Regions from separate parts of the Caballeronia sp. J97 genome, predicted to be linked through region 1. Evidence: predicted binding sites of a transcription regulator. Region 1 holds the regulator's gene; each other region holds the start of a gene.
The links. Region 1 encodes FliA, which starts transcription of late flagellar genes. Its sites were predicted from a motif close to CTAAAGTTTNNNNNNNNNNNGCCGNTA; they were not measured.

Region 1 (3,274 bases):
TCGCTCGCTTCGGTGCAACTCGATGCAATGCCCTGCCACCGATGCCAGGCGAACGGGCCGCATGACATAAGACCAAGAGACCACAGCAAGAAATCACCATCCAGGGGTTCAGTATGGAGCAGGCGCATCAACCGGCACGCCGGACCTATGCCTTTGCATGGTCCGGGCACCGGAATCCCGAACGCGAGCAGGCCACGCTGCGCGTCTGGATGGGAGCGGCGGTTCTGCTGGCCTATGGCACGTTCGCATGGTTTCATCCGTCGCACGATGTCGCGCTGCTCACGCGCGTGATTGCGCTGTACGTGTGTTACGGCGCGTTTTCGCTCCTTGTCGTCAGCCGCATGAGTGCGCCGTCCGTTGCGCGGCTCACCGTCACGACCATCGCGGACCAGTCGATTCTCGGGCTCGCGCTCGCCGCCGGCGGCGCAACCGCACTGCCGATGCTCTGGGTGATGTTCTGGTTTCTCATCGGCTCGGGATGCCGCTACGGCAAGCAAACGCTCGCGGTCTCGTGCTCGACGGCGCTCATCGTCGTCCTCGCTCTTGGAACCTGGCAGCCATGGTGGCGCGCGAATCTGCCCGCCGCGATCGGGCTCGGGCTGAGCGTGCTGGCGGCATCGGTGTATCTGAGCGTGCTCGTCGATCGTCTCGGCAGCGCGAATCGTGATCTCGCGCGCCAGGCTTCCACCGATCCGCTCACGGGCTTATCCAATCGCTACGCGCTGGAGAACATCGTCAATCGCGCGATGGCCGCGCCCGCAGCAGGCGGCGACAACGCCACCGCACTCCTGCTGATCGACCTCGACGGCTTCAAGGAAGTCAACGACACCTACGGCCACGCCGTCGGCGACATGCTCCTGCAGTCCTTCGCGCAACAACTCGCGAGGCGCATGCGCAAATCGGACACCATCGCGCGTCTGGGCGGCGACGAGTTCGTCGTGCTCGCGCATCAGGTGCGCGACCGGGCGGCGGTGCTCTTGGTGGCCGACGGCATTCACTCGGTACTGGGCGCGCTGACATCGGTGCAGGAGCGGCCGGTGTCGGTGTCGGCGAGCATCGGCGCATGCCTGCTTCCCGGCGCGACCACCACGCGTCAGGCCGACATGACCGCCGTGCTGCGCGCCGCCGACCGCGCGATGTATCGGGCGAAAAGTCTGGGGCAGGGCAAGACGGTGTTTGCGGAGCCTCGGGATTTCGAATTGCATTGATGCCGGCTTGCTCTCGCGCTCAGATTTCGACTTCAACAAAATAAGACAACGAAAGGCTTCCTCGCGCTCGTTTGCCTGTACGGTCACCGGTCGCACGTCGCCGCGCTTATGGCAACTTCTGTTCAACATGAAGAGGTGGCAAACGTGACCGAAATGGAACTCGGGGAAAACACCGCCCTTACGTGCAAGAAATATGACTCGCTCTGGGTAAAACGGGTCGGGCCCATCAACCAGATGATGAAGGTTGCGGACGGTTCACGTTGCTGAACGATTCGCTGAGCTGAGCACCGGCTGCCGCTAAAAAGCAAAGCGCGCGAGTCGGATACCGAACCCCGCGCGCTTGCCTGTCTTGAGTGAACAACGGGAGGCGTCGTCAGGCCTCGACGCTCGTCCACGCCTGCTCACGCAGCTTCGCGCGCAGACGCGCGACCGCCTGGCTGTGCAACTGGCACACGCGCGATTCGCTCACTTCCATTACCGCGCCGATCTCGCGCAGGTTCAGGCCGCGTTCGTAGTAGAGGCTCATCAGCAGCTTCTCGCGTTCGGGCAGCTTGTCGATGGCTTCGATCAGCGCGCCGCGCAGGCTATCGTCGAGCAGCGCCGAAAGCGGGTCCGAACGATCGACGCAATAGCGGTCGAGGAACGGCTCGTCGTCGGCGGAGCGATCGAAGTCTTCGTAGTAGATCAACTGGCTGCCGTGCAAGTCCTGCAGCATCGACTGATACTCGGGCAGCGGCATGTTCATGTGCTCGGCGATTTCCGTCTCGCTCGCCGAGCGGCCGAGGTTCTGCTCGACCTTGTGCACCGCCGATTCCACTTCGCGCGACGTCTTGCGCATGCTGCGCGGCAGCCAGTCGTTGGCGCGCAGCTCGTCAAGCATCGCGCCGCGAATGCGCTGGCTCGCGTAGGTCTCGAACTGCGCGCCTTGATCTTCCTTGTAGCGGCTCGCCGCATCCAGGAGGCCGATCATGCCGGCCTGAATCAGATCGTCGAGATCGACGCTCGCCGGCATCTTGGCGACGAGCTGAAGCCCCAGCCGGCGAACGAGCGGTGCATATTTCGTCAGCACGTCCGACTGTGAGAGTTTGCCTTGGGCGTTATACATCTTGGTCACCTATGTTGATCACATCGACGCCGTGCTGCTCATTGCGAAGTCGTGAAGCGCAGCCGCACGATGCGACGCCTCCCGCGCGCCCTGTACAGAGTCGCTAACCGGAATTCGCGCGTCTGCCTGTCCGACCGCCGCGCGCACATAGGGCGCGGGACGCATCGGCCAGTGCAGGAGCTCCGCCGCGATCGCGCGGTAGTCGCGCGCCGCGGCCGTGGCCGGGAACGCTTCGACTGCGCAGCGTGAGAGTTCCTTTGCCCGAGTGACGCGCGCATCCTCGGACACATACCCTGCCTGCACGAGCGACACGGCCAGATACCGGCTCGCGACCCCCGACAGGTTGTCGAACGCGACCGCCGCGTCGGCCGGGTTCTGCACGTGATTGACGAGCACGCGGAACTGGCCGATCGCATGGGCGTAGTGCAGACGCTTCATGCACGCATACGCCTCGGTGATCGCCGACGCGGCCACCCGCGTCACGATGAGAAAGTCATGCGCCTGCGCCGCGAGCGTCGACAGTGCGCCGTGGCGATCGAGTTGCGCATCGATCAGCACGATGTCCGCGGGGCCGTCGAGCAACGCGCGGCATTGACCGGCATCGTGAACGATGCGTTCGTCGCGCGGCGCTGCGATCAGCGAGAAGCCGAACGGCGTGCGCTCGACGGCATCGCCGAGCATGCGGCGGCCCGACATCACCGCGGCGAGCGCGCCCGCGCCTTCGATGCCCGCGAGGCGGCTCACCGATTCCGCGTTCCGATGCTCGTCGATGACGAGCACATCCTTGCCGTGCACGGACAGCGCCGCGCCGAGATTCACCACCGCCGACGTGCATCCGATGCCCGCCGGACCGCCTGCGACCGCCACCACGCGCGAACCGGCGCGCGTGAGGAGCCGTCGCAGACCTTCCGCCTGATCGAGCACGAACTTATCCAAAGTGCACCCCATGCAGTTCGGTCGT
Region 2 (3,274 bases), on a different contig from region 1:
GCGGCGAAGGCAGGAAAATCGGGCACATTTCTCGATTCGGGCGCGATGTTACCAGAACACCGCGCCGCTGCCAACTATCGCGAGTCATCCAACTCGTTGATGCAACAGATTTATTTCTGCCACGCGCTGGCTTCGTCGAGCAGATGGAGGTCGTCGGCGGCGAGTTGCAGGCGCGTCGCGGCGGCGAGGCTTTCCAGTTGCGCGACCGACGTGGCGCTCGCGATCGGCGCCGTCACGCTCGGGCGCGCGATCGTCCACGCGAGCGCGACCGTTGCCGGCGTCGTGTCGTTGCGCTTCGCGACTTCGTCGAGCGCGGAGAGAATCTTCAGGCCGCGCGGGGTCAGATATTTTTCGACGCGCGAGCCGCGCGCCTTATGCAGCGTGTCTTCCTTCGAGCGATATTTGCCCGACAGGAAGCCGCTCGCGAGCGCGTAATACGGCACGACGGCGATTTCGTGCCGCTGCGCCACCGGCTCCAGATCCGTTTCGTAGCCCTCGCGATCATGCAGGTTGTATTCGGGCTGGAGAATCTGATACGCCGGCAAGCCCGAAGCCTTCGCGATCTTCAGCGCCTCGTCGAGACGCTCGCCCGTGTAGTTCGACGCGCCGATCACCCTCACCTTTCCCGCCTTGATGAGCTTCTGATACGCGTCGAGGGTTTCGGCGAGAGACGTGTTCTCGTCGTCGTAATGGGAGAAGTACACGTCGATGTAGTCGGTCTTGAGACGCCGCAGCGAATCGTCGACGGCGGCCGCGATGTTCGCCGCCTTCAACCCGGCGCGGGTGGAGAGCTTGCCGACTTTCGTCGCGAGCACGACCCGATGGCGCTTGCCGCTTTCCCTGAACCACTTGCCGATGATCGTCTCCGATTCGCCGCCCTGATGCCCGTCGACCCAGGCGGAATAGACATCCGCGGTATCGATGAAATTGAGGCCGTGATCGACGAACGCGTCGAGGATCGAGAACGACGTGCGCTCGTCGGCGGTCCAGCCGAACACGTTGCCGCCGAAGACGAGCGGCGCGACTTTCAGGTCCGATGTGCCGATGCTGCGTGTCTGCATGTGTGCTCCGAATGCGCGAGATGAACGGACCGAAAAGCATACGCGCGAAACAGGCGCCTTGCCGGGCGAGGCTGCGCAGGCTTACGGCGGCATTCATTACACAAATCGTTTGCGCGGGCCTTAAGTTTTTTTCGAGGGGCCCGATAACCACAAGTAGGCGGCCGGCTATCACCGAGCGCAGGACCGCCAGGCAACACTCGGTGCCAAAGCCTAAGCCAGACAAAAGTCTCCCAGGAGAGCAAAAAATGATCGGTATCAATAGCAACATCAACTCGCTGGTTGCCCAGCAAAACCTGAACAACACGCAAAGCGCGCTGTCGTCGGCCATTACCCGCCTGTCGTCGGGCAAGCGCATCAACAGCGCTGCTGACGATGCAGCCGGCCAGGCAATCGCTTCGCGCATGACCTCGCAGATCAACGGCCTGAACCAGGGCGTTTCGAACGCGAACGACGGCGTGTCGATGACGCAGACGGCATCGAGCGGCCTGAACCAGATCACCGACAACCTGCAGCGTATTCGCCAGTTGGCCGTGCAGGCTTCGAGCGGCTCGCTGTCGTCGACCGACCAGGCAGCACTCCAGAAGGAAGTGACGCAGCGTATCGCTGAAGTGAACCGTATCGCTTCGCAAACGACCTACAACGGCACCAACGTGCTCGACGGTTCGGCTGGCCAGGTCAGCTTCCAGGTCGGCGCGAACGTCGGTCAGACGATCAGCATCGACCTGAGCAAGGGCGTGTCGGCTGCTCAGCTCGGCGGCGGCGTGCCGCAGAAGGGCACGACGATCTCGACGATCAGCGGCATCAGCCTCGACAGCGCAGGCGCGGCGGCAGCGTCCGGCACGACCCCGGCGATCACGTCGATCAACGTGCTGGCCGACGGCAACGGCGGCTTCAGCTTCACCGACCAGAACAACCAGGCTCTGTCGTCGAGCGTGACGACGTCGCTGTTCGGTTCGAGCACCACCGGTTCCGCGTCGAATCCGAAGCCGCTGACGCTGTCGGGCACGGGCGCATTCGCAACGACGGTTCAGGCGACGGCGCAGGGCACCGCGGCGACGGCTCTGGCAACCATCAGCTCGACGAACGGCGCGACGGGCGCCGGCACGTACGCCACGGCGAACCAGAACCTCGGCACGGTCTCCGGCGTTGCGCTGAATGCGGACGGCACGAAAGCCACCGGCGCCACCGCGGCGATCACGTCGATCAACATTCTCGCGGACGGCAGCGGCGGCTTCAAGTTCACCGACCAGAGCGGCAACGCGCTGAGCAGCGGCGCTGCCTCGCTGTTCACCGTGACGGCAGGCTCGGCCGGCGCCGGCTCGACGATCGGCTTCACCGCAGCCGGCGCACTCGGCACGACGGCCCCGACCGGTTTCGGCACGACCAACGAACTGGCAAGCCGCGCAGCCATCTCCACGGCGAACGCGACCAACAACCCGATCGCCGTGTCGAACATCGACCTGACGACGGCGAACGGCGCGAACGTCGCGATCGAATCGATCGACAACGCGCTGAACACGGTGAACAGCATCCAGGCAGGTCTCGGCGCTGCACAGAACCGCTTCTCGTCGATCGCATCGACCCAGACGCAACAGTCGACCAACCTGTCGTCCGCTCAGTCGCAAATCACCGACGCGAACTTCGCGCAGGAAACCGCGAATCTGTCGAAGGCTCAGGTGCTGCAACAAGCTGGTATCTCGGTGCTGGCTCAAGCGAACTCGATGCCGCAGCAAGTTCTGAAGCTCCTCGGCTAAGCCGTTTCGCCGACGCTGTAGCCGGCGCGCGTTATCAGTACAATGCGCGCCGGCCGTAACAAAGTTTTGCATCAGCAGCACAGCAGTCAGCGCACCGGGAGCTCGCCTCCCTGTGCGCGTTTTCGGGAGATGACGACTCCCGCCCAATTCACGACGATCGCGAAAAGCAACGACCGGAGCACACATGACCACCGTATCCACGACAACGGGATCCACTGTCGATCCGACGAGCGCCGTCCAGCAGGCAGCGCAGTCGATCATCAGCGGGTCCACGAACTCGACGATGGACGTGAACTCGCTCGTCAGCGCGCTCGTCAACGCGAAGGTCGCCGGTCAGACCGACGCGCTCAACAACAAGCAGACCTCCGACAACACGCAGCTCACCGCGATCGGCACGCTCAAGTCCGTGCTCTCGCTGCTGCAGAGCTCGATCACGAACCTCGCCAACGGCAAGACGCT
Region 3 (3,274 bases), on a different contig from region 1:
CGTGAACCTGCTCGGCCGGCACGAGAATGGCGCCGCCGCCGTCCGACAACTTGTAGGGGATGTTGCCCTGCTGAAGCGCGGCAACGATTGCGCCGCCGTCCCGGTCGGACAGATTGGAGAAGAGGACGCGGTAATCCGGCTGGCGCGACCACATGACGAGGCCCGCAACCACCATCACCAGAATCGCGACGGCCACGATGAGCGGCACGCGCGGATTCGAGCGGAACTGGTTGAGCATCGGCACGCGCTGCGCGAAACCGCCGAAGTCGGCGCCCGCGCCGCCCGCTGCGGCCGTTCCGGCTGCACCCGGCTGTGCGCCCGCCAGGCCCATTCTGGCGTCGGGCGTGATGAGTGAGTTGTTGGGCGTTTCCATTTAGCGTCGAAGCTCCGAATCCTGGGTTCTCCTCCCGCCGCTTCCGCTTTCCATGTAAGCGGCGGTGGAGGACTTTTCACGATGGGGATTATCCGCAGAAGATTGCAAGTCGATTCGGCGAATAGAGCGGAGTTTTCCCCGCTCTTCCGGTGCTTTGAAAATCCGCCCGCTGCTAATCTTTTTCGTACTCGGTGAACCTCCGCCAACGCGGCCCGAGCGTCAGGTCTCCGCCACGAGCGGCGCCGGCAATTTCCAGTCATCCGGAGTCAACATGAACTTTCCGATCAATCCGCTTTCCTCGGCTCTTTCGGCCATTCAGTCGATGGCGTCGCAAGCCGCAGGCGGGACCGGCGCGAGCTCGGCCGTCGCGTCGGGCGCCGTCACGGGGCAGAGCGGGACATCGGGCGCGGCGAGCGCAGGCAGCTTCGCCGACGCGCTGAAATCGTCCATCGACAAGATCAGCGACAACCAGACCAAGGCGCTCGGCGAGGCGCACGCCTTCGAAATCGGCGCACCGAACGTGTCCCTCAACGACGTGATGGTCGACATGCAGAAGGCGAACGTCGGCCTGCAGTTCGGGTTGCAGGTGCGCAACAAGCTCGTGACGGCTTACAACGACATCATGCAGATCTCCGTCTGACGCAGCCGCTATCGCGATCCATCCCTCAATAGTGCGATCGCTCCAGAGCCTTGAGTCCTAAAGCTTTGCCGCGTTTCTCCGATAACCCCGGTAACGGCACGGCGAACGATGGTTCGCTCGCTTCGGCGGGCGGCCTGCTCGCCTGCACCGGCTTGACCGGACTCACACGGACCAGGACGAGCGGCATGGCGTCCGCAAGAAACCCGCGGACGCTGCGGCATCGCATAAGGAGAACCGAGAGATGTATTCCCCAGGACACGCTGGAGCCAACGCCTACGCACGCGTGGGCGTGCAGACGGGGGTGATGGGAGCGAGCCCGCACCGGCTGATCGTGATGCTGTACCAGGGCGCCCGCCAGGCGATCGCGCAGGCGCGCATGCACATGCAGCAGAACAATGTGGGCGCGCGCGGCACGGCGATCAGCAAGGCGATCAGCATCATCGAGAGCGGTTTGCAGCAGGCGCTCAACAAGGATGCGGGCGGCGAGATCGCGCAGCGGCTGGACGCGCTTTACACGTATATGACGCGCCGGCTACTCGAGGCGAATCTGAAGCAGGACGAGACGATGCTCGTCGAAGTCGACAACCTGCTCGCGACGCTCGAGGATGCCTGGGTCGGAATTGGACCGGAAGTGGCGCAAATGACCGCGGTGCCCGTTTGACGGGAATGCGCGTCGACTGCCTCGAAAGAATGAAGACGACACAAGAATATTTCGCCCACTACGAAGCCATCGCGGCGGTTTCCGGCCAGATGCTGGCGGCAGCGCGCGGCGGCGAATGGAGCGAGCTGAAGGCGTTGCAAGGCACCTACCGCGAGCTGGTCGAGCGGCTGAAGGAAGTCGATTCGGGCTCCGAACTCGACGAAAACGCCCGCGCCCGCAAGCTGGACCTCGTGAAGAAGATTCTCGCCGACGACGCCGCGATCCGCGATCTGACATCGCCGAGCCTCGCGCGCCTGTCCGCGCTCTTCACGGTCAACAGCCCGGCGCGCGTACTGAAAAAAATGATCGGACTGCGCTAGACGCGGTTCGCGCCGGGACCGTATGGCCCGGCGGGCGCCATAAAAGGATGCGGGCATGACAGGACTCGATACCGCGATCGCATCGTTGCTCGCCAGCCGCACCGAGCTCCTTCTGTCCGCGATCCGCGCGCCGGCCGGCGTCGCCGGCGGCGGCGTGACCGGCGCGAGCGTCGGGCAGACGACGCAGACCGACCTTGCGCAGATCATCCGCGCGACTGCCGATGCGGCCACGCCGGCGGCATCGGCGCAAACCGCGTTCTCCAGCGTCGCGCGCACGCTCGACGTGATTTCGCGTTTCGGCGGCGCGACGCCCGCGCTGACGAGCGACGCCCCGCTGTGGCCGACGCCGCCGCGCCCGGCAAGCGCCTTCGCCGCGCTCACGACGGGTCTCTTCGATACCGCTTTCTCTTCCAACGCAGCCGCCGTGGCGGCCGCGCGCGCCGCGACGCACAACTTGCCGCCGCTGCCCGCCGCCGCGCTCGCGAGCGCGCTCGCAAAAACCGTCGACGAAAGCGGACTCTTCTACGAATCGCATCTGGTGCAATGGCTCGCCGGCCAGCGCAGCGCCGCGTCGCTCGGCAACGAGCCGCAGGCGCGCGCCGACGTGCGGTCGATGTCCCTGCCGTTCGATTTCGCCCACGCCCCTACGCCCGGCGACACCGGCCTCGACGACGCCCGCGCGCCGCAGTTCGCACCCGATCCGCCGGTCGCGACGCCGCGCACGCCGCAGCAAGCGGCCGCGCTCGCGGCGTCGGTGCGCGATGCGCCGCCGGCCGCGCTGTCGATGTCGCAAAACGGCAACGCGGCGGGCGTTGCGAACGCGCAGGCCGCGCAGCCGAGCCAGCATGAATCGGCGCTGCAGGCGTCGGCCGCGGCGGGCATCCATCCGGCGACGCTCAATGTCGTGCGCCAGCAACTCGACGTGCTCGCGAACCAGCAGTTCCGCTGGCAGGGCGAGGCGTGGCCCGGCACGCGCTTCGAGTGGGAAGTCGCCCGCGAGACGCGCGATCCGCGCACCGCCGACGACGGTCCCCCCGACGAACATGCGTGGCGTACGCGCATCACGCTGTCGCTGCCAGCGCTCGGCACAGTGGACGCCGAACTCGTGCTGGCGGGCGAAAAGCTCGTCGCGCGCGTCAAGGCCGGCGACGCGGGCGCGCGCCGCCTCGCATCCGACGGCGCCGCGTTCGCGCGGCAGCTCGAAGCGGCGGGGATCACGCTGGCGTCGCTGTCGGTGCGCT

Region 2: the regulator FliA is predicted to act here: its motif matches at 1,181-1,207, upstream of U4Y90_RS08725 (flagellin).
Region 3: the regulator FliA is predicted to act here: its motif matches at 1,071-1,097, upstream of fliS (flagellar export chaperone FliS).

What each region holds. Positions count from the first base shown of each region.
Region 1 is NZ_CAJMZL010000013.1:166,663-169,936, reverse strand. It holds gene U4Y90_RS18610 (GGDEF domain-containing protein) at 114-1,208, shown strand; gene U4Y90_RS18605 (RNA polymerase sigma factor FliA) at 1,582-2,313, opposite strand; gene U4Y90_RS18600 (MinD/ParA family protein) at 2,332-3,249, opposite strand; gene flhF (flagellar biosynthesis protein FlhF) at 3,242-3,274, opposite strand, start outside.
Region 2 is NZ_CAJMZL010000004.1:105,068-108,341, reverse strand. It holds gene U4Y90_RS08730 (aldo/keto reductase) at 111-1,061, opposite strand; gene U4Y90_RS08725 (flagellin) at 1,307-2,815, shown strand; gene fliD (flagellar filament capping protein FliD) at 3,000-3,274, shown strand, end outside.
Region 3 is NZ_CAJMZL010000024.1:17,798-21,071, forward strand. It holds gene fliF (flagellar basal-body MS-ring/collar protein FliF) at 1-373, opposite strand, end outside; gene fliE (flagellar hook-basal body complex protein FliE) at 645-1,013, shown strand; gene fliS (flagellar export chaperone FliS) at 1,255-1,674, shown strand; gene U4Y90_RS25545 (flagellar protein FliT) at 1,704-2,033, shown strand; gene U4Y90_RS25550 (flagellar hook-length control protein FliK) at 2,089-3,274, shown strand, end outside.